Regions from separate parts of the Nocardia sp. NPDC041819 genome, predicted to be linked through region 3. Evidence: riboswitches for the same ligand, from Rfam matches in the RefSeq annotation. Region 3 holds a riboswitch; each other region holds the start of a gene.
The links. Region 3 has a riboswitch for S-adenosylmethionine ahead of metX (homoserine O-acetyltransferase MetX). Riboswitches for the same ligand answer to the same signal wherever they lie in the genome.

Region 1 (10,084 bases), on a different contig from region 3:
CGAAGGTGTCGGAGACCTCGTTGCGCCAGACGAACGAGCTCCACAGCGGATGTTCCCCGGTGCGTATCCGCCCCACCAGCAACCATTTGGCGGCCATCGCGCTCGCCCCCGCGACAGCGCCTGCCGCCAGCAGCACCAACCCGCTGAGCAGTCCGGCGGCCAGATGGCCGAACGTTTGCGCGAGCCAGGCGAGGGTGAAAAGCACGCCGAGCCCGATCGCGAAGGTCACCAGCACCGGGACCAAGCGGCAGGTTTCGACGATGCCGCGGGCTACCCGCAAGCGCGCGGGTGGGTCGAAGGTGCGCGCGGTATCGGCGTTCTCCGCGGCGCGGCGCAGCCGTACCGGCGGGCTGCCCAGCCATGACGAGCCCGGTTTCGCCTTGGACGGCGCCGCCGACAGCACCGCGACCAGCCCGTTCTTCGGGACACGGCGGCCGGGCGCGGTCATCCCGGAGTTGCCGAGGAAAGCGCGCTTGCCGACCTTCGCCTCCCCGATGTGCAGCCAGCCGCCGCCGAGTTCGTAGCTGGCGATCATGGTGTCGTCGGCCAGGAACGCCCCGTCGGCGACGGTGGTGAACTTCGGCAGCAGCAGCACGGTCGAGGCCTCGACGCTCTTACCTATCTTCGCGCCGAGCAAGCGCAGCCACAGGGGAGTGAGCAGGCCGGCGTACAGCGGGAACAGGAAGGTACGCGCGGAATCCAGCAGCCGCTCGGTGGCCCACGCCTGCCAGCCGACCCGGCTGCGCACCGGGTGGTAGCCCTCGGTGAGGCCGATGCTCAGCAGCCGGACCGCGACGATGGTCGCCGCGGCATAGACGCCCAGGCTGAGCAAGGTCGCGAGGGGAAGCACGGCGAACGCGCGCGCGGCGCCGGCGGCGAGCGTGCGGGTGTCGCGAACGAACCAGGCCAGGAACGCCCCACCGGCGCCGATACCGAGAATCGGCATGGCGGCCAGCGCCATCGACGTGATCCCGAAGATGCCGACCCAGTGCCGGGCACGATCGGGCGTGTGCGCGGGCCAGCGGTGCTGTGCCTTACCGACCTTCACCGCGGGCGAACCGGCCCAGTCCTGGTCCGCCTTCACCTTGCCCGATACCGCGGAGCCGGGGGCCACCTCGGCGTTCTTGCCGATCTTGGTGCCCGGCAACAAGATCGAGCGTGAGCCGACCACCGCGCCGGGGCCGATCGTGATCGGGCCCAGATGCACCACGTCGCCGTCGATCCAGTAGCCGGACAGGTCGACCTCGGGTTCCACACTGCACCCGTCACCGAGTTCGAGCATGCCCGTCACCGGCGGGAGGCTGTGCAGGTCGACGCCCTTGCCGATCTTCGCGCCGAGCGCGCGGGCGAACGGCACCATCCACGGCGCTCCGGACAGGTTCTCGGCGCCGCTGGCCTCGGAGAGACGGACGGCCGCCCACAGCCGCAGATGTACCGAGCCACCGCGCGGATAGCTGCCGCGCCGGATGCCGCGCAGCAGCAGCCGCGCCCCCGCCACGCAGATCGCCATGCGGCCGGGCGGCGAGATGAACAGCAGGAACGCGGCCAGCGTCCACCACCAGGACAGCTGGGGGAGCCAGGGCAGTGAGCCGGACCAGGCCGCGATATTGCCGACGATCGCCAGCCAGGTGAGCCACTGCAATCCGGTGAGGGTGGTGAGCGGGATGGTGGCCAGCACCTGCGCCGCCTGCGCGAGCAGCGGCGTCGGCCGCACCGTTCGCTCTGCGACGGCCACCGCGGGCGTGGTCTGTTCCAGCAGGTCGGCCAGCGCGCCGAGGCGGGGATGGTCGTAGACGTCAGCGACGGCGATCTGCGGATACCGTTCGCGCAGGGCGGTGACCAGCTGCGCCGCCGCGAGCGAGCCGCCGCCCAGGTCGAAGAAGTCCGCGTCGAGATCGCCGACCTCCGCGCCGAGAATGGCATCCCACAGTCCGGCGACCCACTGGGCGGTGCCGGTCAGGTCGTTGTCGTCGTCGTCCTCGGCGGCATTGGGCAGCGGCCAGGGCAGCGCGTCGCGGTCCACCTTGCCGGAGGTCCGGGTGGGCAGCTCGTCGACCACCGCGAGCCTGGGCACCAGCGGCGCAGGAAGTTGTCCACCGAGGACGGCGCGCGCGGCCTTGACATCGAAGTCCGGGCCGGGTCCGGTCAGATAGCCGACCAGAAGCTTGTTGCCCGCCTTGGTGGTCCGGATGGCCGCAGCGGCGCTCGTGACGCCGGGCAGGTGTTGCAGAGCGTTGTCGATCTCGCCGAGTTCGATGCGCCGCCCGCCCAGTTTGATCTGATCGTCGGCGCGGCCGAGGAAGACCAGTCCGGCGCTGTCGTTGCGGACCAGGTCGCCGCTGCGGTATGCGCGCTCCCAGCCGACAGAAGGCAGCGGCGCGTACTTCTCGGCGTCCTTGACCGGGTCGAGATAGCGAGCCAGTCCGACGCCGCCGATCACCAGTTCGCCGGATTCCCCCTCGGCCACCGGGTTACCCGCCCGGTCCACGACGACCAGGTCCCAGCCGTTGAGCGGCAGGCCGATTCGGATCGGCCACCGGCCGTCCAAGCGGGCGGCGCAGGCGACGACCGTGGCTTCGGTGGGGCCGTAGGTGTTCCACACCTCGCGAGCCGAATCACCGTTCCCCGCGAGGCGCTCGGCGAGTTCCGGCGGGACGGCCTCGCCGCCGAAGATGAGCAGGCGCACCGCCTCCAATGCCTCCACCGGCCAGGTCGCCGCCAGGGTCGGGACGGTGGAGACCACACTGATCTCCCGCCGCACCAGCCACGGGCCGAGATCGGCGCCGGTGCGCACCAGCTCACGCGGGGCGGGCACCAGGCAGGCGCCGTTGCGCCAGGCCAGCCACATCTCCTCGCAGGACGCGTCGAAGGCGACCGACAGACCCGCCAGAACCCGGTCGCCCGGACCGATCGGGGCGTCGCGCAGGAACAGATCGGCCTCGGCGTCGACGAAGGCGGCCGCGTTGCGATGGGTGACGGCAACGCCTTTCGGAGTGCCGGTGGAACCGGAGGTGAAGATGATCCAGGCGTCGTCGCCGGGAGTGGGCAGCGTCGACCAGGTCTGTTCGCGCTGCTGCTCGGCTGCGCGGATGCCCGCGGCCGTGGTCTCGATGCCTTCGGCGGTCACGATCGCGGTGACCTGTGCTTCCCCGAAGACCAGCTGGGCGCGCTCGTCCGGGTCGTCGGCGTCGACCGGCACGTAAGCGGCGCCGGAGTAGAGAACGGCGAGGATGGTCACATAGAGCCCGCGGGTGCCCGACGGCATGCGAACGCCGACCCGATCGCCGGGCCGCACGCCCGCGGTGGCGAGCCGGGCCATGGCGTTCTCGATCTCGACGACCAATTCCAGATAGGACAGCACCACATGGCCGTCGTCGATGGCGGGGGCGTCGGGATGGGCGAGTGCCGTCGCGGTCAGGATGTCGACGAGCGTCCTGGCCTCCGGCGCGCGATCGCCGCGTGACAACGGGCCCGCCGACGCGTCGACGTCTGTCTCGAGCATGGTGCTGTGCGCACCTCCCATCGACTCGCCTCACACTTTCCCGTTGTTGTGTCATAGCTGGGTTACCAAAGGGCAAACAGCGCTGTGGCCAGCTGTCCACGGTACCCGGGGTTGTCGTCGCTTGTTGTTCACCGGACCGGATGCCGGATCGGTGGGCGCGATGCGCGTTGTTGCAGGTGGGATAGATATTCGCCGTTCCGGCAGGGCAAAACGCTGGTGGGCGGCTCGCCTGTCGCGTTCGCCGGGAGATCGCTGATCCGAAGGTGTGATTCGGCTCATCGAGCGGTCCCGAGCTGGTCCTCGCGAGGGCGGGGATGTCCGTTTGTTCCGGCCGGTCATCGAGGGAGTCGCAGCGGGCGACGCGATCGGGTTCAGCGCGTTCGAGATACGGAGGCGCTCGAGAAGTTGCCCCGTTGCGGGAAACGAGGGGGGACCGACTCTCATCGGCATCGGTTCGCTCGGTGGTAACCGACGAGCGAACCGAGGCGCGTTTCGCCCGTGGACGGGGTTGGTACCGATGCGCGAAATCCCGCGTCGGGCGCGGCTCGCGCGTCGTCGTGGGGGTGCTTGTAATGGCCGACGCGTGGTGGTTATGTCCACGCGGTGCTCGTGGGGACTCGGGTGGAATGTGGTTGACAGTGCCGGGGCGCTTCTGCCACTCTCGAGTCTGGTCATGAGTGCCAGTGCAAAGCCCCGGCTTGCTGGCCGGCAACCCTCCTCCGCGGTGGGGTGCTCCGGGTGACGACCCGGCCGCCGCCCAACCGGGCGCGGCAAGCGCGGACTCGCCGAATCGTTCGGTCGCGAGTCCCTGAGCCGACGGGATTCACGTGATGACTACTGCTGTCGACAACCCCTGTGCCGCACTCGCCCGGGTGTCCGGCGACGAACTGCGCGTGCCGCTGGTACACGGCGGATCGGCGACCTACGCCAACTTCGACTACGCCGCGAGTGCGCCCGCGTTGGCCCAGGTCACCGACCGGGTACAGCAGTTGCTGCCGTACTACGCGAGCGTGCACCGCGGCGCGGGCTACGCCTCGCGGATCTCCACCGAGTGCTACGAAGCCGCTCGCGGATCGGTGTCCCGGTTCCTCGACGCCGCCGACGATCAGGTGGTGGTCTTCACCCGCAACACCACCGACTCGCTGAACCTGCTCGCCTCCTGCGTCCCCGGGGACACCGTGGTGCTCGACATCGAGCACCACGCCAATTTCCTGCCGTGGACCAAGCGGGGCAGGCGCGTCGTGCAGGCCGCCGACACGGTGGAGGAGACCATCGGCAGGCTGGTCGCCGAACTGTGCAGCAAGCCGGCCGCATTGCTCGCGGTGACCGGCGCCTCGAACGTGACCGGCGAGGTGCTTCCACTGGAACGGCTGGCCACCATCGCGCATCAGTGCGGCGCCCGGATCCTGGTGGACGCCGCCCAGTTGGCGCCGCATCGGCGGATCAGCCTGCGGGACACCGCGATCGACTACCTGGCGTTCTCCGGGCACAAGCTCTACGCGCCGTTCGGCGCCGGTGTGCTGGTGGGCAAGCGGGATTGGCTCGACGCGGCGCAGCCCTACCTCGCGGGCGGCGGCGCGGTGCGCGAGGTCCGCAGCGACGCGGCCGAATGGGCGTCCGCTCCGCAGCGGCACGAAGCCGGCTCGCCGAACGTGCTCGGCGCCGCCGCGCTGGCCGCGGCTTGTGACACGCTCAGCGGGATCGACGCCGAAACCCTTGCCGCGCACGAACACCGGCTCGCCGACCGCCTGCGCGCCGGCTTGGCCACGATTCCCGGCGTCCAGCTGCTGCGGATCTGGATCGACAGCCCCGACTCCGTCGGCATCGTCGCCTTCACCCTGGACGATTTCGCCCCCGGCCACGTCGCCGCCTATCTCTCCGCAGAACACGGCATCGGTGTGCGCGACGGACGTTTCTGCGCCCACCCGCTGCTCGCCCGCCTCGGCTTGACCGGCGCACTGCGCGCCAGCATCGGCCTCGGCACCACCTCCGCCGACGTGGACCGCCTGATCGAGGCGATCGCCATCCTCGCGCGAACGGGCCCCACCTGGAATTACGCCGCCGAGAACGGCGTCTGGAACCCCACCCCCGAAACGCGTCCCTTCACCTCCACCGCCCCCACCGGCGCGGCCCCCTGTCTCGTCGGCTGAAGCCGCGCTGGTCCCGATGGCATGGTGGCACCGGATACTATCGCCGTATCCGGTAACCCGAGTTCGAGGCGGTCTCATGAGCACCCTGCCCGTGTGGGCCACCGATCCGGCCGCCCTTCTCATCACGGAGGAGGGTTACGCGGCGCTCCCGGAAGACGTCCAACGTCAGATCGAGGTGGTCGACGGCCACGTGATCGTCTGCCGGAGCGGCACCTTCGAGCGCAACAACGTGGCCAGGCGACTGGCAAACGCGTTGGAACAAGGGAGCCCGGACGAGCCGTGCACCGGGGTGGTGACCGACTTCGAGATGTATTACGTGCGAAGTCGTCCGGCGAGTCCAGGATTTTCGTTTCGTCGTCCGGACGTGGCATTGCATCGGTGCGTCGACGGCGATCGGAAATTGAGGACGGCGGACGTGCTGCTGGTGGTCGAGGTGGTCTCACCGGGATCCGAATACACCGACACCGTGGACAAATGCGCGGAGTACGCGAACGAAGGAATCCCGATCTACCTGATCGTGCATCTGGCCGCGGATCGCAAGGTGAAGATCATCCAGGAATACCGTCTGGACTGGGCGAGCCGCAGTTACCGGCTGGCGGAAACTCATCAAGATGTGCTCCGGCTGAGCGATCCGTTCCCGGTCGACGTGGACTTTGCCGTGCTGGACGGTGCCTGATTGCTTTCTCGAGTTGGAATGGCCGGCTCGCGCTCGACGCGGAGTCGGTCATGTGGCCGCGGGTGGCGTAATCGAGCGCGGGGTCAGTCGCTGAGGGCGATCGGTCGGTAGTAGCGCCCGTTGTAGTACAGCAGTGGCGCGGCGGCGGGTTTCTCGTCGGTGCTGTCGTGGACCCGGGTGACCAAGCCGACGACGAAGGTGTGGTCGCCGATGGGGATCCGTTGGTGCACCGTGGCGCGCAACCAGATGGGGGTGCCGTGCAGGACCGGTTCGCCGGTGTCCAAGGTGGTCCACAGGGCGCGGTCGGTGAAGCGCTCCTCCGCGGTCCGGGAGAACCGGTGGGCCAGGTGCTGCTGGTGTTCGCCGAGGAAGTGGATGACGACGGACTCGGCGTCCAGCATGGCGGACAAGCTGGAGGAGGTGTGCGCGATATTGAACGACACCAGCGGCGGGTCCAGTGACAGCGAGGCGAAGGAGGTCGCGGTGAAACCGACCGGCCCCTGCGGCGAAGTCAGCGTGACGACGGTGACGCCGGCCGGATAGTGGCGCATGGAGGCGCGATACTGCTCCGCGGTGATGCCGCTCAGATCATCGGGGATCTGTAGTTCCGTCTCGGGCCGTTGTGCGTCGGTCACCTCACGAAACTACGCCCGGACGCCCCGCGGGTGCGGGTGGCATTGATCGCACTCGTGCGGGCACCGCGCTCGCCGCGAGGGCGTCGAGTCAGTCGACATCGATCGGGAGACCCGCGGTGATCCGCAGCAATTCCGGGAACGACGTGCGGAAGATGGTGTTCGGATGCCCGCCCGCCGCCCACAGCTCCCGATGGCGCCCCAGCGCGCTGTCCACCCAGGTGGGCAGGTTGGTCGGGTGACCGACCGGTGCGACGCCGCCGATGGGCTGACCGGTTACCTCCCGCACCATCTCGGCGGGGGCGCGGCTCAGCGTCCCGTCCAGGCGCGCGCCGGTCTTCGCCAGATCGACTTGGTGCGCTCCCGAGACCAGCAGCAGCACCGGGTCGTCGTCGAGCAGGAACACCAGTGATTTCGTGATCGCCCCCACGTCTACGCCGAGGGCCCGTGCGGCGTCGGCGGCGGTGTGGGTCGGCTCCGGCTGGGCGACGATGAGACCGTGATGGCCCCGGGAGATGAGGGTGTCCGCGACCCGGCAGGCGACCGGTGGCAATGACGACCTGCGCATCTCACCAGGGTAGAGCGATTGCCGTCGGTACGCCGGGCAAGTCGCGCCGCCGGTTCAGTATTCCGGGTAGCCCTCGGCGGGCCCGAGCATCCCGGCGATTCGCTCGCGGGTGACCCGTGCCAGTTCGGCCATACAGTGTGACGAGACCGGTTCGTGCGCAATCCCTTCGAAGGCGCGATCGACGTCCCGCTGGGACAGCGCGAGCAGTTCGACATCGGCCTTGCTCAGCAGCGCGTCCCGATCCGGATAGGGGCGAGCGTCGGCCAGCGTCGCGGCCCACGTCACGTTGCAGCAGCACTCGTAGAGGGCATGAATCGCGCGACCGCGCGGCAGACCGTTGAACCGGTCGAGGCCGATTCCCCGATGCATCAGCATGGTGTCCTCCGAAAACCGGCGAATGAGGTTTGCTGACTCGACCATGATCCGCTGAATCCCGACCCGGGAACCAGTGCGCCGCCGCGCAATTTGCACAGGATTTACACGCTGCGAGGTTTCGCGGCGAATCCTCGCACACCGGGCTCGCACGGGCCGGGATACCCGCCCGGCGTGGTCTCGATACGCTGTACAAATGACTGATTGGCAGGCTTTCACCGTCGAAACCAAGGATCACGTCGCGCAGGTGACGCTGATCGGCCCCGGCAAGGGCAACGCTATGGGTCCCGACTTCTGGCGCGAGCTGCCGGAGGTGTTCCAGGCGCTCGACGCCGATCCCGACGTCCGCGCGATCGTGCTGACCGGCTCCGGGAAGCACTTCTCCTACGGCCTGGACCTGCCCGCGATGAGCGGCACGTTCGGCCCGTTGATGGCCGACCGCGCCCTGGCCGCGCCGCGCACCGATTTTCTCACCGAGCTGCGCAAGATGCAGGCCTCGGTCACGGCGGTGGCGGACTGCCGCAAGCCGGTGATCGCGGCGGTGTCCGGCTGGTGCATCGGCGGCGGGCTCGATCTGATCGCGGCGGTCGACATCCGCTATGCCAGCGCGGACGCCAAGTTCAGCTTGCGGGAGGCCAAGGTCGCGATCGTCGCCGACATCGGTTCGCTGCACCGGCTGCCCGGCATCATCGGCGAAGGTCACCTGCGGGAGCTGGCCTACACCGCCAAGGACATCGATGCCGCACGCGCGGAGAAGATCGGCCTGGTCAACGACATCTTCCCGGACCAGGAAGCGGTTCTGGACGCGGCACACGCCACCGCGCGCGAGATCGCCGCGAACCCGCCGCTGGTGGTGCAGGGCGTCAAGGATGTGCTGGATCAGCGCCGCAAGGACGAGGTCGCCGCGGGCCTGCGCTACGTCTCGGCGTGGAATGCCGCCTTCCTGCCCTCGGAGGACCTCACCGAGGCGATCAAGGCCGTCTTCGAAAAACGCGCGCCCGAATTCCGCGGCCAGTGACACCCTCGGCGGGCCCGTGCCCCGCGAGTGCGCCGTGCCGAGCACCCTAAGGGTGGGTATCGAGGGTGGGCAAGGTGATTCGCCTCAGGGTTGCCTTGCCCTCACCCTAGGGTTGGCTGTGCCAGGCGCCGATCGTCCATATCGTTTGGGACGTCGGAAATTTCGCCTCGCATTCAGGAGCAAGAACAATGCGTATCAAGTCCTTCCTCGCCGCTGGTCTGCTGGCCACCGCCGCCGTCGCCGGGGTGTCGACGGCTGCTTCGGCCTCGGCCGCGCCGGTTTACCAGGAGGTCGCCTACGGCGGCACCTACGTCGGTACCTACGCCACGCTGAACGCCTGCCGGGCCGACGGCGAGTCGCCCAGCACCGGCGGCTACTACTGGGAGTGCATCGAGTCCTGGGACGGCTGGGACCTGTACATCTACTACTGAGCCACCTGACGCCGAGAAGGGGCATCCGGTTTCCGGGTGCCCCTTTTCATCTTTCGCGCCCGGAAAAAACGAAAGCGGGGAGTCCGTGCCTATCGGACTCCCCGCTTTCGTTGTGCCCGAGGGCGTTCAGTGCCCGCCCTGGTCCTTCAGACGCTGGATGGACGCCTCCACCTCGGCCTCGGCCTCGGCCCGTCCGACCCACTCCGAGCCCTTGACGAACTTGCCGGGCTCCAGGTCCTTGTAGCGCTCGAAGAAGTGCTTGATCGCGGCCAGCTCGAACTCCGGCACATCCTTCAGATCCTGGATGTGGTCCCAGCGCGGGTCGCCCGCGGGCACGCACAGGATCTTGTCGTCGCCGCCCGCCTCGTCGGTCATCTTGTACATGGCGACCGGACGGGCTTCCACGATCACGCCGGGGAACACCGAATCGGGCAGCAGGACCAGCGCGTCCAGCGGGTCACCGTCCTCGCCGAGGGTGTTCTCGATGTAGCCGTAGTCGGCGGGATAGACCATGGACGTGTACAGGAACCGGTCGAGCCGGACCCGGCCGGTCTCGTGATCGACTTCGTACTTGTTCCGGGAACCCTTGGGGATCTCGATGGTGACGTCGAACTCCACGCCATCTCCTTCGTGCATCGGTGCCGAGCCCGGCGACTCGGCTGCTTTTCGGCGACTGCCGACTCGGCCGCTGCGGAGTGCGCCGACTCGCCAGGTTGTTCAGGGGAACGGTTGCGC
Region 2 (10,084 bases), on a different contig from region 3:
CTGACGGTCACCAATGTGTCCGGCGACGAACAAGTTCTCGCCGTCGCCGATCAACGGCTGGTCACCACTGGCGGCCGCTCCGTCGCACCCGACGCGGCGGTCACCGCGGAACTCAATTCGCCCGGCGAGGACTTCACGCGCATCGCCAGTGGCCGCGTCAGCACCGTCCGGCTGGCCTTCGACCTGCCCGGCAAGAACAAGAACGGCAAGAAGAACGGCAAGAAGAACGAGGCACCGAGTCATCTGGTCCTGCACGGCGCACCGTCGTCACCCGGCGTCACCGTGCCGATCGGCTGACCGATCGCGCGACGGTTCGCGGCTCAGGAGAGAGCGGTGTCCAAATCGTCGAGGAGGTCTTCGACGTCTTCCAGGCCTACCGAGATACGCACGACGCCGTCGGTCAGGCCGATGGTGGCCCGGCCTTCGGGCCCCATGGCGCGGTGGGTCGTGGTGGCCGGGTGCGTGATCAGGGTCTTCGCGTCACCGAGGTTGTTGGAGATGTCGACGATGCGCAACCGGTTGAGGACTTCGAAAGCGCGCTTCTTCGCCTCGTTCTCGGGTGCGCTCAGCTCGAAGGTGATCACGGTGCCGCCCGCGCTCATCTGACCGGTGGCCAGCGCGTACTGCGGATGAGATTCCAGGAACGGGTACCGCACCCAGCTGACCGCCGGATTGTTCTCCAGGAAGCGGGCGATGCGCAGGGCGGACTCCGCCGAGTGGCGCACCCGCAGCGGCATCGTCTCCAGGCCCTTGAGCAGGGTCCACGCGTTGAACGGGCTCAGCGCCGGGCCGGTATGGCGCATCAGCGTTTTCACCGGGCCGTCGATGTAGTCCCGGGCGCCGAGGATCGCGCCGCCGAGCACGCGGCCCTGCCCATCGATGTGCTTGGTGCCCGAGTAGACCACCACGTCGGCGCCGAGTTCGAAGCCACGTTGCAGCAGCGGAGTGGCGAATACGTTGTCGAGCACCACTTTCGCGCCCGCCGCGTGCGCCAGCTCGGTCACCCGGCGCACGTCGACCAAGGTCTGCATCGGATTGGCGGGCGTCTCGAAGAACACCGCCTGGGTCGGCACCGACAGCGCCTGCTCCCACTGATCGAGATCCTCGCCGTCGACGAAGACGGTCTCCACGCCCCAGCGCGGCAGGATCTCGTTGCACACCACGAAGCACGAGCCGAACAGGCTGCGCGCGGCGACGAGCCGGTCACCCGCCTTCAGCAGCGCGCCCAGCGCGGTGAACACCGCGGACATGCCGCTGGCGGTGGCGAAGCACGCCTCGGCGCCGTCGATCAGGCGCATCCGCTCCTCGAACATGGCCACCGTGGGGTTGCCGTAGCGGGAGTACACGAAGTGCTCGACCTCGCCGGTGAACGCGGCCTCGGCGGCCTCGGCGCTCTCGTAGACGAAGCCGGAGGTCAGATAGAGCGCTTCGGCGGTTTCCTCGAAACCGGAGCGCCGCAGCCCGCCGCGCACGCCCAGCGTCGCGGGACCGACGCCGTCGGGCAGCGGCTTGTCGAACGCGCCGCCGGTGATCACGACTGCCGCCAGGGCAATCCGAGGGCACGCCAGCCCGCGCCGCCGCGATGCCCGAATTCGTCGAGCGGGCCTTCGAAGCCCTCGAGCACGTTGTAGGAGGTGCGGTAACCCGCCGAGGTGGCGGCGATCGCCGCACCGATCGAACGCTGACCGGAGCGACAGAGGAAGACGACGGGAGCCTCGGGATCGTGGCCGTCGAGCGCTTGCTTCAACTGCTCGACGAACGTCTCGTTGCGCGCGCCCGTGGAATCGACCCACTCGACCAGCACGGTCGGCCGTTCGATCGAACTGGTGTCGGGGACGCCGACGAACTTCCACTCCGCTTCCGTCCGCACGTCCACGAGGACGGCCTCGGGATCGTCCCGCAGCAGCTCCCAAGCCTGCTGTGGGGTGATGTCACCGGCATAACTCATGTGCACCTCCTGCGAATCCGCACTTGCCGCGCCCGGGACCAGGGCGCCGCCAGGTCGTCACCCGGAGCACCCCACCGCGGAGGAGGGTTGCCGACCAGTAATGCCGGGGCTTGACACTGGTTCTCATGACCTTCGACTGAGATTGCACCGACCCGGGTCACCCTGTCAAACGGTGGCGCACACTGCGCGAACGCTCAGGTGCAGACCAGCCACTTACCGCCGGATCGGGTGAGATTCCAGGTCGAGGTCCGCTCCTGCCCGTCCACCTTCGTGGTGACGGTCGCCTTCCCTCGGTCGCCGTCCATGATCGGACTGTCGATTTTCGTGATCTCGACCAGCTTTCCGGCGCCGTCCTGCCCCGCCAGCGGCGAGCGGGTCGCATCGAAACCCTGGCACGCGGTGCCGGGCGGCGGCACGGCGTCGCTGCGGTTGGAGCCGTCGACGAAGTTGCGGACGGCCGCCGCGATGCGGTCGGCTTCTGTGACATTTTTCTCAGCGGGCGACAGCACGCCGCCGAGCACGATCGCGATCAGCACGATCGCCGCGACCACCGCGGCCGCGATGAACGGGGCCGCCGAGCGCTTGTCGGTCTGATCGACCCGGATGATCTCGTCCTCGCCCGGGGTCGGCTGCTGTTCGGTCATGGCTCGATGATCCCTGGTCGGCGCGGGTATCGAGCGCTCGGCCCCCGGCTGCGGACCGGGGTGGCGCCGACCGGGTCCTGGCGTCCGCGATAGGCCTCGCGCGAGCGGGTAAGCGACGATTGTGGCTTTCGACGGCATCCGCCGAGTTCACGCACCGACGCGGGGTGGCATCGGCCATCCCGATAGAATCGCGGGACGGCGGCCTGCTGTCATAGCGAATCGGCAGCTCCACGCCGCGGCGAACGGAGCACCGTGCAGCCACTAGCCGGCAACGCAGGCGTGCGCCCCGAGGGCGCGACCGAGCCGGTGCGTCAACTTAGCCTAAGCTAAGCCAGACGTCATTAATTGTTTCGACCGTAAGGTGCGCGTAAAGAGATGACCGAACAGAGTGCAGTAGAGGATGGCGGTGTTCGCGAGCCCTCCGTGGTGACGCAGGCTTCCTCCGCCGGGCCTGACGCGCACACCGCGAGGACCCGCCCGCTCCGCATCGCGATCGTGGGCGCCGGACCGGCCGGGATCTACGCCGCCGACGCATTGATGAAGTCCGATGCCGACGTGAGCATCGACCTGTACGAGCGCATGCCCGCGCCGTTCGGGTTGATCCGCTACGGCGTCGCGCCGGACCACCCGCGAATCAAGGGCATCATCACCGCCCTGCACAAGGTGCTGGACAAGCCGCAGGTGCGCCTGCTGGGCAATATCGACTACGGCACCGACATCACGCTGGACGACCTGCGGGCCTTCTACGACGCGGTGATCTTCTCCACCGGCGCCAATGCCGACCGCGCCCTGCCCATCCCGGGCATCGATCTCGACGGATCTTTCGGCGCCGCCGACTTCGTCTCCTGGTACGACGGCCACCCCGACGTCCCCCGCACCTGGCCGCTGGACGCGGAGAAGGTCGCCGTCCTCGGCGTCGGCAACGTCGCTCTCGACGTGGCCCGCGTGCTGGCCAAGACCGGCGACGAGCTGCTGCCCACCGAGATCCCGCCGAACGTCTACAAGGGCCTCAAGGCCAACAAGGCCGTCGAGGTGCACGTCTTCGGCCGCCGCGGGCCCGCCCAGGCCAAATTCACCCCGCTGGAACTGCGCGAGCTCGACCACTCCCCCACCATCGAGGTGATCGTCGACCCCGAGGACATCGACTACGACGAAGGCTCCGAAGCCGCGCGCAGGCATTCCAAGCAGGTCGACATGGTCGCCAACACGCTCGAGCAGTGGGCCATCCGCGACGCCGGTGACCGGCCGCACAAGCTGTTCCTGCACTTCTTCGAATCCCCCGCCGAGGTGCTCGGCGAGAACGGCAAGGTCGTCGGCCTGCGCACCGAGCGCACCCAGCTCGACGGCACCGGCAACGTCAAGGGCACCGGCGTGTTCAAGGACTGGGACGTGCAGGCGATCTATCGCGCCGTCGGCTACCTGTCGCAGAACCTGACCCAGCTGCCGTTCGACGACCAAGCGGGCACCGTGCCGAACGAAGCGGGTCGCGTGATCGCCGACGAGAACGCCGACGGCGCCGCGCGCTACATGCCCGCGACCTACGTCACCGGCTGGATCAAGCGCGGCCCGGTCGGCCTGATCGGCCACACCAAGGGCGACGCCAACGAGACCATCGCCTGCCTGCTGGACGACGCTCCCGGCTTCACCCCGGCGCAGCGCCCCGAACCCGAGGCCGTCACCGAATTCCTCGAAAGCAAGGGCATCCCGTTCACCACCTGGGCCGGCTGGTACCGCCTCGACGCACACGAACGCTCCCTCGGCGAGCCCGAAGGCCGCGAGCGCGTCAAGGTCGTCGAGCGCGAGGACATGCTGCGCGCCAGCGAACCGCACAAGGTCTGATCACCCGGGCTGCGACCGACTCCGCTGCCACAACGACACCCCAGCTGTGGCAGCGGAAAACTCGACCCTGAGGCATTCTGTACAAGTGTTCGATGCCCACCTGCACATCTTCGACCCGCGATTTCCGCTGGCCGAGAACGAGGGCTACCTGCCCGACCCGTTCACCATCGCCGATTACCGCAAGCGCATGTCGCGCTTCGACGTCGCGGGCGGCGCGGTGGTCAGCGGGTCGTTCCAGGGCACGGACCAGACCTATCTGAAGGCCGCCCTCGCCGAACTCGGCGAGGGCTGGGTCGGCGTCACCCGGCTCGACTTGGACGCCACCGACGAGGAAATCCTCGAACTGGACCGCATCGGCGTGCGCGCGCTGCGGTTCAATCTCAAGCGGGCGGCGGCCGACATCACCGGAATGACGTTGCAGGCGTTGCGCGCGCACGAACTGGCCGGCTGGCACGTCGAGGTCTACATCGACGGCACGATGCTGGCGTCACTGCAACCGGTCATCTCCAAGCTGCCCGCGCTGTCGGTCGACCATCTGGGCATGTCCGCGGAGGGGCTGCCCTTCCTGCTGGATCTCGTCGACCGCGGAGCCAAGGTCAAGGCGACCGGTTTCGGCCGGGTCGCGATGAACGTGGCCGACACGCTGCGCCGCGTCCACGCGGTGAATCCCGAAGCCCTCATGTTCGGCACCGACCTGCCCGGCACCAGGGCCGGACGCCCGTTCCGTGACTCGGACGTGGATCTGCTCTGCGACGTGGTGGGCACCGACATGTACGCGGTGCTGGAGGACAACGCGCGCGCGTTCTACCGGCTGCCGGCCCGCGAGCGCGTGGTCAGCGACGATCCGGCCCCCACGCTGCCGCTGTACCGCCCGGAACCGCCGACCCTCCGGCTGCGCCGCGACGAACTCCCGGAAAACCGAGCGGGCGACACGATTCCGTTTCCCGCCATCGATCGGTAGCGCTCAGACGGCGAAGACACCGACGAGCCAGACCCCGGTGGCCAGCAAGGCGCCGAAGAGCTCGATCAGAATGGACAGGCCGACGCCCTTCAACGCGTGCACCGTCGCCTGCCACGCCTCCCGGTTGACCCGCAGCCGCTGGAGTTCCGAAAGATACACGCCGAGAACGAAACCCACGAACAGGCCGATCACCGGGATCACGAAGAAACCGATGATGCCGAGGACCGCGCCGAGGAAGACCGCCCGGCCCGCCACGCCCGCGTCCTTCATCTTGCGTCCGGGCCAGGTGTATTTGACGACGCCGGAAAGCACCAGCAACAACGCGCTGATCGCGAAAATCGTCCACGCCGTCGCGCCACCGGTGAGGAAGGCCCAGACGGCGATGGCCGCGAAGATCAGGATGACGCCCGGCAGGATCGGCACGACGACCCCGACGAGGCCGACCAGAATCGCGAGGCCGGCGAGAAGGTTGTACCACCCCTGATCAGACAGCGCTTCCACACATGCAGCCTAGAGCGGCGCACAGCCGCGGGCGAGCCGTAGCAGCGCGGCGTTATTGTCATACTGTCAATACACCCCTCCCGGTCGCGTCCGGGAGGACGCACCGGTCACCGGTGTGCTGGATCAACGACGAACCGAGGTAGGGCGTGAGCACTCCATCCACCGCCAAGCAGGGCCCGCTCGCGGGCATCAAGGTCATCGAGCTGGCCGGCATCGGCCCCGGTCCGCACGCCGCGCTGCTGCTCGCCGATCTGGGCGCCGACGTGGTGCGGGTGCAGCGCGCGGGTCAGCTGCCGGGCGGATTCGACCGTCCGCAGCTGCGCGGCCGGACCATCGTCGAGGCCAACCTCAAGGATCCCGCCGACATCGAGAAGGTGCTCGGCCTCGTCGAGAAGGCGGATGTGCTGATCGAGGGCTTCCGCCCCGGCGTCACCGAGCGGATGGGCCTGGGTCCGGACGACGCGCTGGCCCGCAACCCGCGCTTGGTCTACGGACGGATGACCGGCTGGGGCCAGGAGGGCCCGCTGGCCGACCGCGCGGGACACGACATCAACTACATCTCCATCACCGGCGTGCTGCACGCCATCGGCCGCAAGGGCGAACGCCCGGTCCCGCCGCTGAACATGGTGGGCGATTTCGGCGGCGGCTCGATGTTCCTGGTGTTCGGCATCCTCGCCGCGCTGGTCGAGCGGCAGCAGTCCGGTAAGGGCCAGGTGATCGACGCGGCCATGGTCGATGGCGCCCTTGCCCTTTCGCACATGATCTGGGGGATGCGCGGCGCGGGCGCCTGGTCCGACGAGCGCGGCGTGAACCTGCTCGACACCGGAATGTCGTTCTACGACACCTACGAGACCTCCGACGGCAAGTACATGGCGGTCGGGGCGATCGAACCGCAGTTCTACGCCCAGTTGCTCGCCGGCCTGGAGATCGACGCGGACGGCTTGCCCTTCCAGCTCGACCCCGCCGGGCAGGACACGCTGAAAAAGCTGTTCACCGAACGTTTCCGGACCAAGACCCGGGACGAGTGGTCCGAGATCTTCACCGGCACCGACGCGTGCGTCTCGCCCGTGCTCACCTTCGAGGAGGCGACGCGCAACGAGCACATCGCGGCCCGCGGCTCGTTGCTGGAGCTGGACGCCATCACCCAGCACGCCCCCGCCCCGCGATTCTCCCGCACTCCCAACGGGATTCCGACCCCGCCGCCCACCACCGCGACGCCGATCGAGTCGGTCTGGGCAGACTGAGCACCCGGCGGGGTGCCGTGGCGTGTCGCCCGGCACTCCGTCCTGCTGCGGGTAATTGAAAATTTCAACATACCAACCGGTTCGACAGTTTGGCACCGGGCCTGCCATACTGTCCGCGAGCAGGTGGCTTTCGAGGACAGCGAACTTTCCCCGGCATCATCCGGTCCGCTCCTTGACCACCGCTCGAGTTGGAGGCCGAGGCACCGCGCGAGCTTCCGCGCGCCGCCCGAGCACGACCACGGCCAGTCCCGAGGGGTGACCGGCCACTCGTGCCCGGCGGCGCTCGGAGGGGAGTGCCGGCGGCGGCCCCCTCCCCGGGCCAGAACAGCGAAAACCCCTCAGTAGCAGGTCAACGGCGTCAGTGGGTCCACGGCGCGAGGCGTCAGCGCGGCATAGGCGGACGCGATCGCCTTGACCGCCAAGCGCAATTCGGGCTCCCGGTGGGTGAACGGCAGCCGCAGGAACCGCTCGAACGCGCCCTGTACGCCGAATCGAGGCCCGGCCGCGAGCAATACGCCGTGGTTGGGCGCCGTGGCGGCGAGCGCGGTGGAGACCGAGGTCGGCAGCTGCGCCCACACCGACATGCCGCCCGCGCCGACGGTGACGCGCCAGTCCGGCAGTTCCTCGGCGAGCGTGTCGAGCAGAGCGGCACGCTGCGAACGCAACTGGTCGCGGCGGCGGTCGAGAATCACGTCCGCGTGCTCGAGCAGGTGCACGGTGGCCAGCTGGTCCATGACGGGGGTACCGAGGTCGACGGTGGAGCGGATGCCGAGGAGCTTGGTGATCAGCGTCTGATTGGTCCGTATCCAGCCGACCCGCAGACCGCCCCAGAACGATTTCGAGGCCGAGCCGATGGTGATGATCTCGGAGCCTTTGGCGAAGGCGGCGACCGGCGGCGGTGCGATGTCCGCGCCGAGGCCGAGATCGGCCATGGATTCGTCGATCACGACGGTCATCCTGGTATCCCTGGCGATGGCGGCCAGTTCGGCGCGGCCGTCGGCGCCCAGCAGCAAGCCGGTCGGGTTGTTGTAGTCCGGCACCAGGTAGGCCAGGCTCGCCGCGGTCTGCCGGGCGGCACTGCGAATTCCGTCGAGATCCCAGCCGCCCGCCGGATCCTCCGGCCGTAGCGGCACCGGCACCGGCCGGGCGCCGACGTCGCGGATCGCCTCGATGGCGTTCGGATAGGTCGGGTGATCGATGAGCACGCGGGCGGCGGGCGCGGTCAGCACGTTCAGCAGCAGGCGCAGGCCGTGCTGGGCGCCGAGGGTGACCAGGATCTGGTCGGGTTCGGTCGGCAGCCCGCGCGCGGTGTAGCGGCGGGCGATCGCCTCCCGCAGCGCAAGCACGCCGACCGGGTCCATGCCGTGCGTGCCGAGGTAGGCCGGAATCCCTTCCAGGGCAGCGGAATACGCGTCCTGCATCTCCAGCGGGGCGGCCATCGCGGCATAGGTCATGTCGATGGTCGGCAGTTCGGGCGAGGCCATCATCGCCAGGATGCTCCTGGCCGGTTTGACGCCGTCGTGCTGCACGTCCCGGGGCAGGGCAACCGTGCTGCGCGAGCCCTGGCGGCTGATCAGGTAGCCGTGCTCGCGCAGCAGCGCGTAGGTGGAGGTGATGGTGGTGCGGCTGACCCCGAGGGTGGCAGCGAGATCACGTTCGCTGGGCAAGGCGACACCCAGCGGTGCGCGACCGTCGTGGATCAGCAGCCGGATGCCTTCGGCGAGGGCCAGGTAGGCCGGACGGGTGGAGCGCCGCCCGGCCGGATCCGGATCACCGTCGTGCGCGTGCCGCCAACGGCCCAGATCGCGGGCCAGGCTGCCCGCGCCGATCACTCTCGTCGCCATGCGGTCCAGTATCGGCCGATTGGATATTCCTTGGCAAGGCCAGTAGCGCGCACGCTGGCGGACATGACCGCCCTCGCCACCCTGTTCCTGGTCGCCCTGTCCGGCTACCTGATCCACCGCTTCGCGCCGAGACGCGACGAGCGCGCCTTCCGTCTCGAGCGCTTCCACCCGGGCACGCCGATGTCCGACCACACCCCTTCACACTACGATCACCAGCGGCGATACTCTGATCTCGCCGCGATACACGGCCGAGGGGATGTGCCGGATCCGGGCTTGTCCAGCGGCGCGTAATCCTCGCGAACCCACTCGGGGCCGCCTGCTCCGAGGTACGGAAGAGCGCTACGAAAAGCCATGGCGCCTGCACCAGGCCAGTGCGGCTGCCGCCAGCGTCCTGGCGAGATCGCTTCACCGCCCGCACCCGGCTCGGCTGCGACACTGCAAAGGCCAGTTCTGAATAACTGGACTGCTAATTGCCTATTTGTCGGTCCCACGGTGCAGACTTGGCTCATGAGTGACGCCACGAGCCTCGCCGCCGATCGTGCGGCGGCCGAGGCCATCGGTTCGGCCACGGAGCCCCGGATCCCGGTCCGTCCCGCGCCGGCCCACCGAGCCGTGGCGGCGCTGTTCGACACCGCGATCGGCTGCTGCGCGATCGCGTGGAGCGATGCGGGTGTGATCCGATTCCAGCTCCCGGAGGCGAGCCCGGCGGCCACCCGGGCGCGCATCACCCGCGCGCACGCGGGCGAGAAGCTCCACGAAGAGCCACCCAGCGGCGCGATCGCCGAGGCCATCGCGGGTATCCGCGCCCACCTCTCGGGCGAACTCGGCGACCTGCGTTGGATCGCCGTGGACGCCAGCGGGATCCCGGAGTTCCACCGCGCCGTCTACGCCGTCACGCGCGCCATCGACCCCGGTCGCACCCTCAGCTACGGCCAGGTCGCCGACCGCGTCGGCGCGCCCGGCGCCGCACAGGCGGTCGGACAGGCATTGGGCCGCAACCCGATTCCTCTGATCATCCCGTGCCACCGCGTACTCGCCGCCGACCACGCCCTGCACGGCTTCTCCGCCCCCGGCGGCATCGACACCAAGCAGCGCCTGCTGAC
Region 3 (8,694 bases):
GCCGACGACGTTGGCGGCGCTCAACCCCAGCATAACCGCCGCAACCGCCTTGGCCCGCTGTCCCGCCGGGGCGAGAGTGGCGGCTGCCAGCGAGGCGACACCGAAGTAGGCGCCGTGTGGCAATCCCGAGACGAACCGCGCCGCGACCAGCGTCTCGAACGAGGGCGCCACCACGGTCGCCGCGTTGCCCACGGTGAACGCGACCATGAGCGCGACGAGCAGCCGCTTGCGCGCCACCCGCGCGCACAGCGCCGCGATCAACGGCGCGCCGATCACCACGCCGAGGGCGTAGGCCGACACCGCGTGCCCAGCGGTGGGCTCGGAGACGTGCATGTCCGAGGCGATGTCCGGCAGCAAACCCATGGTGACGAATTCGGTCGTCCCGATACCGAATCCGCCGAGGGCCAGTGCCAGCATGGCCGGGACATGCCAAGCGGTTCGTCCGGGTGGGGCGGCGGTACTGGTCATCACGGGGGTGGTCACGTGTTCATGTAACCGGTCCCGTCCCGTATCCGCTTCCCGGGCGAACGTGAGTTCGCCCACCGTGACGTCGATGAACGACGCTGGTCAACCCCGCCAATCGTCCTGGACCGCTACAGCCGTCGCGCATCCCCCGGCTCGCCGCGCCGCAAAGTCCGCCGGTATTCGGCGGGCGATACCCCGACCACACCGGAGAAGTGGCGGCGCAGGTTGGTGGCGGTGCCGAGACCGGACATCCGGCTGATCAGACCCTCGGCACACCTGACACCCTGCTGATGATCGCGAAACAGTGCGGGCACCCGTTCCACCTGGGTGGGGCGGGTGCCCGATGTTCAGCCCGGCGCTGGGTGAGCACCCAGCGCCGGAGTCGGCCGAGCGACACGGCTCGGCCCCGCGGTTCGGCGCCTTGTCGGCGCCCGCGAACTCAGCGCAGTGCGCGAGCCAGGTTGGCGTCCAGGGCGCCGAGGAATTCCTCGGTGCTCAGGTAGCCCTGATCCCCGCCGACGAGCAGCGCGAGGTCCTTGGTCATCTGGCCGCCCTCGACGGTCTTGATGACGACGTCCTCGAGGGTCTGCGCGAAGCCGATGACCTCCGGGGTGTTGTCCAGCTTGCCGCGGTGCTCGAGCCCTCGGGTCCAGGCGAAGATGGACGCGATCGGGTTGGTCGAGGTCGGCTTGCCCTGCTGGTGCTGGCGGTAGTGCCGGGTGACGGTGCCGTGCGCGGCCTCGGCCTCACAGGTCTGCCCGTCCGGGGTGAGCAGCACCGACGTCATCAGGCCGAGCGAACCGAAGCCCTGGGCCACGGTGTCGGACTGCACGTCGCCGTCGTAGTTCTTGCACGCCCAGACATAGCCGCCCTCCCACTTCATGGAGGAAGCCACCATGTCATCGATGAGGCGGTGCTCGTAGGTCAGGCCCGCGGCGTCGAACTGGCTCTTGAACTCGGCGTCGAAGATGTCCTGGAAGGTGTCCTTGAACATGCCGTCGTAGGCCTTCAGGATGGTGTTCTTCGTCGACATGTACACCGGGTAGTTCTGCTGCAGGCCGTAGTTGAACGACGCCCGCGCGAAATCCTCGATGGACTTGCGGAAGTTGTACATGCCCATGACGACGCCGCCGTCCTCGGGCATCTTCACGACCTCGTGCACGATCGGCTCGCTGCCGTCGTCCGGGGTGAAGGTCAAGGTGACGGTGCCGCCCTGGAACACCTTGAAGTCGGTGGCGCGGTACTGGTCGCCGAACGCGTGGCGGCCGATGATGATCGGCTTGGTCCAGCCGGGAACGAGCCGGGGAACGTTCGAGATGATGATCGGGGCACGGAAGATGGTGCCGCCCAGAATGTTGCGAATGGTGCCGTTGGGCGAACGCCACATCTTCTTCAGGCCGAATTCTTTGACCCGCGCCTCGTCCGGGGTGATGGTGGCGCACTTCACACCGACACCGTGCCGCTTGATGGCTTCGGCGGCGTCGACGGTGACCTGGTCGTCTGTCTTGTCGCGGTACTCGATGCCCAGGTCGTAATACTCCAGGTTCACATCGAGATAGGGGTGGATCAGCTTGTCCTTGATGAACTGCCAGATGATCCGGGTCATCTCGTCGCCGTCGAGTTCTACGACGGTGCCTTCAACCTTGATCTTGGACATGGATCTTCGTGTCCTCCTAGGATGGTGCCCTCATTGCACGGCCAGGCGAACACGCTTGTGAGCGGACCCCAGCTGTTCCAACAGACAACGTATATGTCCCGCGTTGTCGGCGAGACGTGTGGTGCAAACAAGACGAGCGTACTGCTGCCTGAGTCCTCACCGCACGGGCAGCCCCCGGAGTGAGCTACGCCACCTTTGTTACCGATTGGTAGATCGGCGACGGCTCCGAGCACCGCGAAGGGCGTTCACGCAACCGCCGTCGCCGCCATGATCCGCCTTCCGCCCGAGCCCGGCAACCATCCGGCAGACGACGAGGTCCGCGCGGCCTCACCGGCGTCACGCGGACCTCGTTCGCGGCGGATCAGACCCCGACCGGGATCCGGGCCTCCTCGGAACCTTCGATCAGGTTCTCCGGCCGATCCCGGATCATCAGCGCGATGATCGGGACGGCCGCGAGGAAGAACCCGGCGCCGACGTAGAAGGCCACGTCGTAGCTGTGGATCGCGGCTCGCGCGGCCAGATTGTCGATACCCGGGTTGTCCTGCGCGAAGGACTTCGCGACCTGCACCGAGATCGTGGTCAGCAGCGCCGTCCCGACCGCGCCGCCGACCTGCTGCGCCGCGTTCAGCAGCGCGGAGGCGACGCCGGAGTCCTCTTCCTCGACCTGATGCAGCGCGACCGTCTGCATCCCGACGAACAACGGACCCATACCGAGCGCGATGAGCACCTGCGCGGGCAGTACCCCGGCCAGGAAGCTGTCGCCGTAGCTCAGCTGGGCCAGCAGCAGCAGGCCGATGACGCCCAGCACGGCGCCGGCCAGCATCAGCGGACGCGGGCCGAGCTTCGGCAGCAGAGCACTGGTGACACCCGCCGAGATCGCGATACCCGCCGGGAAGGGCAGGAACGCGAAGCCCGCCTTCAGCGCGGAGTAGCCGAGCGTGATCTGGAAGTAGAAACTCAGGAACAGGAACATCGCGAACATCGCGATCGGGATGAGCAGCGCGGCGAGGAAGGCGCCGCCGCGGTTGATCTCACCCGGGATGTGCAGTGGCAGCAGCGGGTTCGAGGAGCGCCGTTCGATCGCCACGAAGGCGACGAGCAGCGCCAGCCCGGCGACGAGCAGCGCCAGGGTGCTGCCGGCCAGCCAGCCGTCGTCGGCGGCGCGGCTGAAGCCGTAGACGATGGCGATCAGGCCGAGCGTCACCGTGACGGCACCGGGCACGTCATATCCCCCGCTGCGCGGCGCAGGCACGTCCTTCGCCACCCATGCCAGCGCCCCGACCAGCGCGAGCAGCGCGATCGGCGTGTTGACCAGCAGGCACCAGCGCCACGACGCGTACTCGGTGAGCGCGCCGCCCGCGATCAGGCCGAGCGCCGCGCCGCCCGCGGAAATGCCCGCGAACACACCGAACGCGGTGGCCCGCTCTCCGGGCTCGGTGAAGGTCACCGACAGCAGCGAGAGCGCGGCCGGGGCCAGCAGCGCGGCGAACGCGCCCTGCAACGCGCGCCCGGCGAACAGTTCCGCCCCGGTTTGCGCGAGCCCGGCCAGCGCCGAAGCGCCCGCGAAGCCGATCAGGCCGACGATGAAGATCCGGCGGCGGCCGAGGTAGTCGGCCAGCCTGCCGCCCAGCAGCAGCAAGCCGCCGAAGATCAGCGTGTAGGCGGTGAGCATCCATTGCCGGTTGCCGTCGCTGATGTCGAGATCACGCTGCGCGAACGGCAGCGAGATGGTCACGATGGTGGCGTCCAGCACCACCATGAGCTGGGCCAATGCGATCACTGTCAGCGCGAGCCAGCGCGCTGAAGCGGCCGATTTCCGCGGCGCGTGCGCCGCTGTCCCGGGTTCCGTCACGGTCGTCTCCTCGTCCTTCGATGTCGGAAGCCATCCTGTCATCGAGCGACATTTGTCGTCAAGAGAAAAGTGTCGCACTACGACATTTGACCGTTAAAGACAGGAAAACAACAGGTTGCGTTACCATGGGGCCATGCTCGAGTCATCGACGCCGATGGGCGCGAGCGCTGCGGCCGACCGCGCCGCGAGCGCCCCCGCGACCCCGGGGCTGCGTGAACGCAAGAAGCAGCAGACGAGGTTGCGCATCATCGCGGCCGCCCTGGATCTGTGCGACACGCAGGGCTTCGACGCGACCACGATCGAGCAGATCGCCAACGTGGCGGACGTCTCGCCGCGAACGATCAACCGCTATTTCGAGAGCAAAGAGGACATCGTCCTCGGACCGGTCCAGGATTTCGGGCGCACGATCGCCGAGACGCTGCGCGAGCAGCCACGCACGGGTAACGAACTACAGGCGCTGCTCGCGGCCTTCCTGCACGTGGTCGATCAGGCCGCCGAGGGTGGCGAGGCCGACCCGTTGTCGTTCCGGCAGTTCCAGAAGATGCAACGGATCCTGCGCAACAGCCCTTCGGTCAGTGCCCGCAGCATGGAACTCGCCGACGACAAGAACACGGCGATCGCGGCGGTGGTCGCCGAGCGCCTCGGCACCGAACCGAACGCGCGTGCGGTGCGGCTCCTCGTCGGCACCTGGCAACTGATCGGCCACATCGGCATGGAGTGCTCCGACGATGCGTTCCTGGACGAGGACCTGGCGACCGCGACCAGGGCGGGGCGCACCGCGTTCACCGAGGCGTACGACGAATTCGTACGCACCTGCTGCGGGGCGGCGACCGTCGCGGACCAGTGAGTTCGGCGGAGGATTTCGGACGCCGACCGCCCGCCGGTTATGATGCCGGGCAGGTTATGAGTACCAGCGCCAAGCCCCGGCTCGCTGGTCGGCAACCCTCCAACCGCGGTGGGGTGCTCCGGGTGATGACCTGGCTCCCGAGAGTCGGGAGCAAGCGCGTAACAGGAGGTCGCCGGCATGTGTTGTTGTTCGTTACCCACACACCGCTAACCCTTGCTGTACCGGCGAACACCTTTTGGGAGCAAACCATGAGTGAATTCACCGCGCCCGGGACCGAGCAGGACCCGGCAGCGCCGTACAGCGGCGTGGCCGCCCCCGTGAACATTCCGGGCGATCTACGCGCCTGCTTCGCGACGGCGGCGACGTGACCGTGAGCACCGAACCGAGCACGCGGACCTCCGGCAACGTCCTGCCGCCCCCGGATGGACAGCTCGGCACCATCGCCATCGGGGACGTGCGACTGGAGAACGGCGCGGTCATCCCGGACGTCCACCTCGCGGTGCAGCGCTGGGGCGAGCTCTCCCCCGGACTGGACAATATCGTGCTGGTCGAACACGCGCTGACCGGCGACTCGCACGTCGTCGGCAAGTCCGACGACGTGCACGAGATGCCCGGCTGGTGGGACGGCATGGTCGGCCCGGGTGCTCCGCTGGACACCGACGAATGGTGTGTGATCGCGACGAACGTGCTCGGCGGCTGCAAGGGCAGCACCGGGCCGTCTAGTCCCGCGCCGGACGGGAAGCCTTGGGGCGCGCGATTTCCCGAGATCTCCATCCGCGATCAGGTGACCGCCGAGGCCGCCCTGCTCGACCTGCTCGGTGTCGAGCGGCTCGCCGCGGTGGTCGGCGGTTCGATGGGCGGCATGCGGGTGCTGGAGTGGATGGTCGGCGCACCGGAGCGGGTCGCGGCGGCGCTGGTGCTCGCGGTGGGCGCCCGCGCCACCGCCGACCAGATCGGTACCCAGACCACCCAGATCGCGGCGATCAAGGCCGATCCGGACTGGCAGGGCGGCGACTATCACGGCACCGGCCGCGCCCCGCTGACGGGCATGGCCCTGGCTCGGCGGATCGCACACCTGACCTACCGCACCGAATTCGAGCTCGACCACCGGTTCGAGAACAAGCCCCAAGGCGACGAAGACCCGTGGCACGGCGGCCGCTACGCGGTGCAGAGCTACCTGGACCACCAGGCCGAAAAGCTGTGCAAGCGCTTCGATCCCGCCACCTATGTGCTGCTGACCGAGGCGATGAACCGGCACGACGTGGGCCGGGGCCGGGGCGGCATCGAGGCGGCGCTCGCGGCGACGCCGGTGCCGTGCGTGGTCGGCGGCGTCGACTCCGACCGGCTGTACCCGCTGCGGACCCAGCAGGAACTCGCCGATCTGCTGCCCGGTTGCGACGGATTGGAAGTCGTGCACTCCCGCGACGGGCACGACGGATTCCTCACCGAGGCGGCGGCAGTCTCGAAGCTGCTGACCGAGACCATGCGACTGGCCCGGGCGGGTGTGCGACCCGAACGCTGAAGATCCGCCGCGCCGAAGCGTCCGCGCGCGACGTTCCGAGCACTGTCTGCCCCGCGCTCAGAGCGCCGCGTCTCGTCGCGCCGCCTCGATCCGGTTGATGTTGCTTTCGATCCAATCCCGCAGCGCCGCGATCGGCGTGCGCAGACTGTGGCCGAGGTCGGTGAGGGTGTAGTCGACCCGAGGCGGGACCGTCGGATGCACTGTGCGCGTGACGAATCCGTCCGCCTCCAATTGCCGCAGAGTTTGCGTCAGCATCTTCTGGGAGATGCCCTCGATGCGGTTGCGCAGATCGGTGTAGCGCATGGTGCCGTCCGCGAGTGCGTCGATGATCAGCACCGTCCATTTGCCCGCGATGTGGTCGAGAACCTCCCGCGTAGGGCACTTCGCGGAGTACACGTCCGCAGGGAGACCGGAACCTTCGAGGTATGTGGGCACCTTTCGGAGTGTAGCGCACTATTTAGTGCCTTCTTCCTATTCGAGTGTCACTCTCCGATAGTAAGAATCATGGAAACGCAGACGCTTTCGGTTGCCGAAGCCATTCGAACCCGCCGCACCGTCCGGCATTACCGGGCCGATCCGGTAGCGCCGGAGCTGCTCGAAGAACTCCTCGACCTGACCATGCAGGCCCCGAGCGCCTGGAACATGCAGGACCGGTCGGTTGTCGTGGTGACCGGCGAAGCCGGCCGCCGCGCCCTGCACGAAGCCGCGTTCGGTCAGCCCCAACCGCTCGAGGCGCCGGTGGTGCTGGTTTTCCTCGCCGATGTCGACGGCTGGCGAGCGGACAATGCCGATATCGCCGAACTCGCCGGCCGCAGCGGCGCGTGGAACGCCGACTTCACCGCCGTGTTCGACACCCGCGCGGAGTATCACGCGCTCGAACGGCACGGCCTGCTGCGGGAGAACGCGGTGAAGAACGCGATGATCGCGGCCACCTACGCGATGCTGGCGGCCACCGGCCTCGGACTGGCCTCGGCCCCGATGAACGGATGGGACGCCGAACTGGTGAAGCAGGCCGTCGGTGTCGGCGATCGTGCCGATCTGGCCGTCGCGGTCCTGGTGACGGTCGGCTACAGCGACACCGTTGCACCCCATCCCGGCCGTCGGCCGCGCGAGCGGACGGTTTTCGCCGAGCGATACACCCGCTGATCTCGATGGGCGACGCGGCCGGGGCGCCCTCCCTGAGCGGTCAGCCGACGCCGAGCGTGTTGATCGTGGCCGCCAGGAACAGGATGCTCGAGCCGAGCAGCGTCAGCGCGCCCACATCGAAGGGCTTGCTGCGCACCGCGAGCAGCCCGACCCGCGCGGTCGGCAGGCACAGCCGGAACGCCGCCGCCAGCAGCGTCGCACCACCGAAGAAGAATGCCCCGCGCCGCCACCGATCGGACGCGACGAACACCACCGCCACCACGATGACCAGCGTCACAACCACCATCGGCAGATGAGAGCGCAGAAACTGCGCCCCCGCACTGCGGCGCCCGGCGATAGGCGCGTCGGCATCGGTCACCCCCCGATTCTTGCAGACCACCCCCGTCGGTCCGCCGGAGGTCACCGAGCCCGATCGGAACCAGCCCGATTCCCAGCGGCGAGTGGCACACGGCTGCGGCGAATCGCGAGTAGATCCCTCAGCGGTGTGCCACTCGCGGGCTGTCCACGGCGCTGATAAGGCGTTCGAAAGTGGTTGTTGGTCAAGTTGGTTGGATGGCCGCCCGGAAGGTTGGGCGCGTTCGGGCGGCTGGCATCATTCGATCATGATCATGCGACGACTCCCCCTGCTCGCGTTCGCAGCACTTCCCATGGCGCTCGGCTCCGGGGCCACCGCCACCGCGAGACCTCCGCTGTCGCCTCCGGTCCTCGAGGAGGTCTTCTCGGTCCCAGGAACCGTATCGGCGAAATTCCACAACCCGAACGCCGAGGGTGTGTGCTGGGTGTACAACGACGACACCGGAGAGATCTTCGGTGGCAACAATCCCACATCGTTCGCCATCGCGGACGGCAAGATGGTCCAGACGTCGCTCGGCAACGGAGCCCTGCCCGCGGGCCGGATGCGCGTGCGTGGCGCATGCGCCTGGGAACGACCCACCGGCGATCCCCGCGACGGCGACACGTCGACGACGGACGTCGTCACCGTCGACGTGGTCGGCAAGCCGAGCACGGGCAGCTTCGGCTGACCCCTGCCCGACAGACTCCGGACGGGCGTCGGCAGCGCCTGACGCCCACCTGATTGACTGGCACCCGTGTTCCATTACGAGCCGAGGATCACCACTCGCGGAACGTCGGCCGCGCCGTGAAAGGCCGGAGTGTCCGGCGGCAGGCAGGGGTAGTGCGTAGTCAACGCTATAGCGTGCAGTCCT

Region 1: it holds a riboswitch for S-adenosylmethionine, as region 3 does, so the genes downstream of both, ACZ6DL_RS14440 (aminotransferase class V-fold PLP-dependent enzyme) here and metX (homoserine O-acetyltransferase MetX) in region 3, are expected to answer to the same signal.
Region 2: it holds a riboswitch for S-adenosylmethionine, as region 3 does, so the genes downstream of both, ACZ6DL_RS10325 (rhodanese-like domain-containing protein) here and metX (homoserine O-acetyltransferase MetX) in region 3, are expected to answer to the same signal.

Annotation. Positions count from the first base shown of each region.
Region 1 covers NZ_JBVJAP010000003.1:574,085-584,168, reverse strand. Annotated here, with positions in the region: gene ACZ6DL_RS14445 (Pls/PosA family non-ribosomal peptide synthetase) at 1-3,502, opposite strand, end outside; SAM riboswitch class IV at 4,172-4,285, shown strand; gene ACZ6DL_RS14440 (aminotransferase class V-fold PLP-dependent enzyme) at 4,333-5,652, shown strand; gene ACZ6DL_RS14435 (Uma2 family endonuclease) at 5,729-6,328, shown strand; gene ACZ6DL_RS14430 (flavin reductase family protein) at 6,412-6,963, opposite strand; gene ACZ6DL_RS14425 (YbaK/EbsC family protein) at 7,052-7,528, opposite strand; gene ACZ6DL_RS14420 (2-oxo-4-hydroxy-4-carboxy-5-ureidoimidazoline decarboxylase) at 7,583-7,903, opposite strand; gene ACZ6DL_RS14415 (crotonase/enoyl-CoA hydratase family protein) at 8,097-8,918, shown strand; gene ACZ6DL_RS14410 (hypothetical protein) at 9,107-9,349, shown strand; gene ACZ6DL_RS14405 (inorganic diphosphatase) at 9,476-9,967, opposite strand.
Region 2 covers NZ_JBVJAP010000002.1:776,062-786,145, reverse strand. Annotated here, with positions in the region: gene ACZ6DL_RS10335 (serine/threonine-protein kinase) at 1-297, shown strand, start outside; gene ACZ6DL_RS10330 (O-succinylhomoserine sulfhydrylase) at 321-1,535, opposite strand; gene ACZ6DL_RS10325 (rhodanese-like domain-containing protein) at 1,532-1,948, opposite strand; SAM riboswitch class IV at 1,963-2,079, opposite strand; gene ACZ6DL_RS10320 (Rv0361 family membrane protein) at 2,143-2,592, opposite strand; gene ACZ6DL_RS10315 (FAD-dependent oxidoreductase) at 2,968-4,431, shown strand; gene ACZ6DL_RS10310 (amidohydrolase family protein) at 4,517-5,392, shown strand; gene ACZ6DL_RS10305 (DUF456 domain-containing protein) at 5,396-5,893, opposite strand; gene ACZ6DL_RS10300 (CaiB/BaiF CoA transferase family protein) at 6,040-7,137, shown strand; gene yczR (MocR-like transcription factor YczR) at 7,476-8,981, opposite strand; gene ACZ6DL_RS10290 (hypothetical protein) at 9,012-9,272, shown strand; gene ACZ6DL_RS10285 (methylated-DNA--[protein]-cysteine S-methyltransferase) at 9,489-10,084, shown strand, end outside.
Region 3 covers NZ_JBVJAP010000009.1:210,310-219,003, reverse strand. Annotated here, with positions in the region: gene ACZ6DL_RS24975 (MFS transporter) at 1-468, opposite strand, end outside; gene ACZ6DL_RS24970 (hypothetical protein) at 594-779, opposite strand; gene ACZ6DL_RS24965 (NADP-dependent isocitrate dehydrogenase) at 905-2,122, opposite strand; gene ACZ6DL_RS24960 (MFS transporter) at 2,484-3,974, opposite strand; gene ACZ6DL_RS24955 (TetR family transcriptional regulator) at 4,108-4,821, shown strand; SAM riboswitch class IV at 4,874-4,984, shown strand; gene metX (homoserine O-acetyltransferase MetX) at 5,186-6,343, shown strand; gene ACZ6DL_RS24945 (winged helix-turn-helix transcriptional regulator) at 6,401-6,778, opposite strand; gene ACZ6DL_RS24940 (nitroreductase family protein) at 6,848-7,489, shown strand; gene ACZ6DL_RS24935 (DUF3017 domain-containing protein) at 7,530-7,775, opposite strand; gene ACZ6DL_RS24930 (hypothetical protein) at 8,092-8,511, shown strand.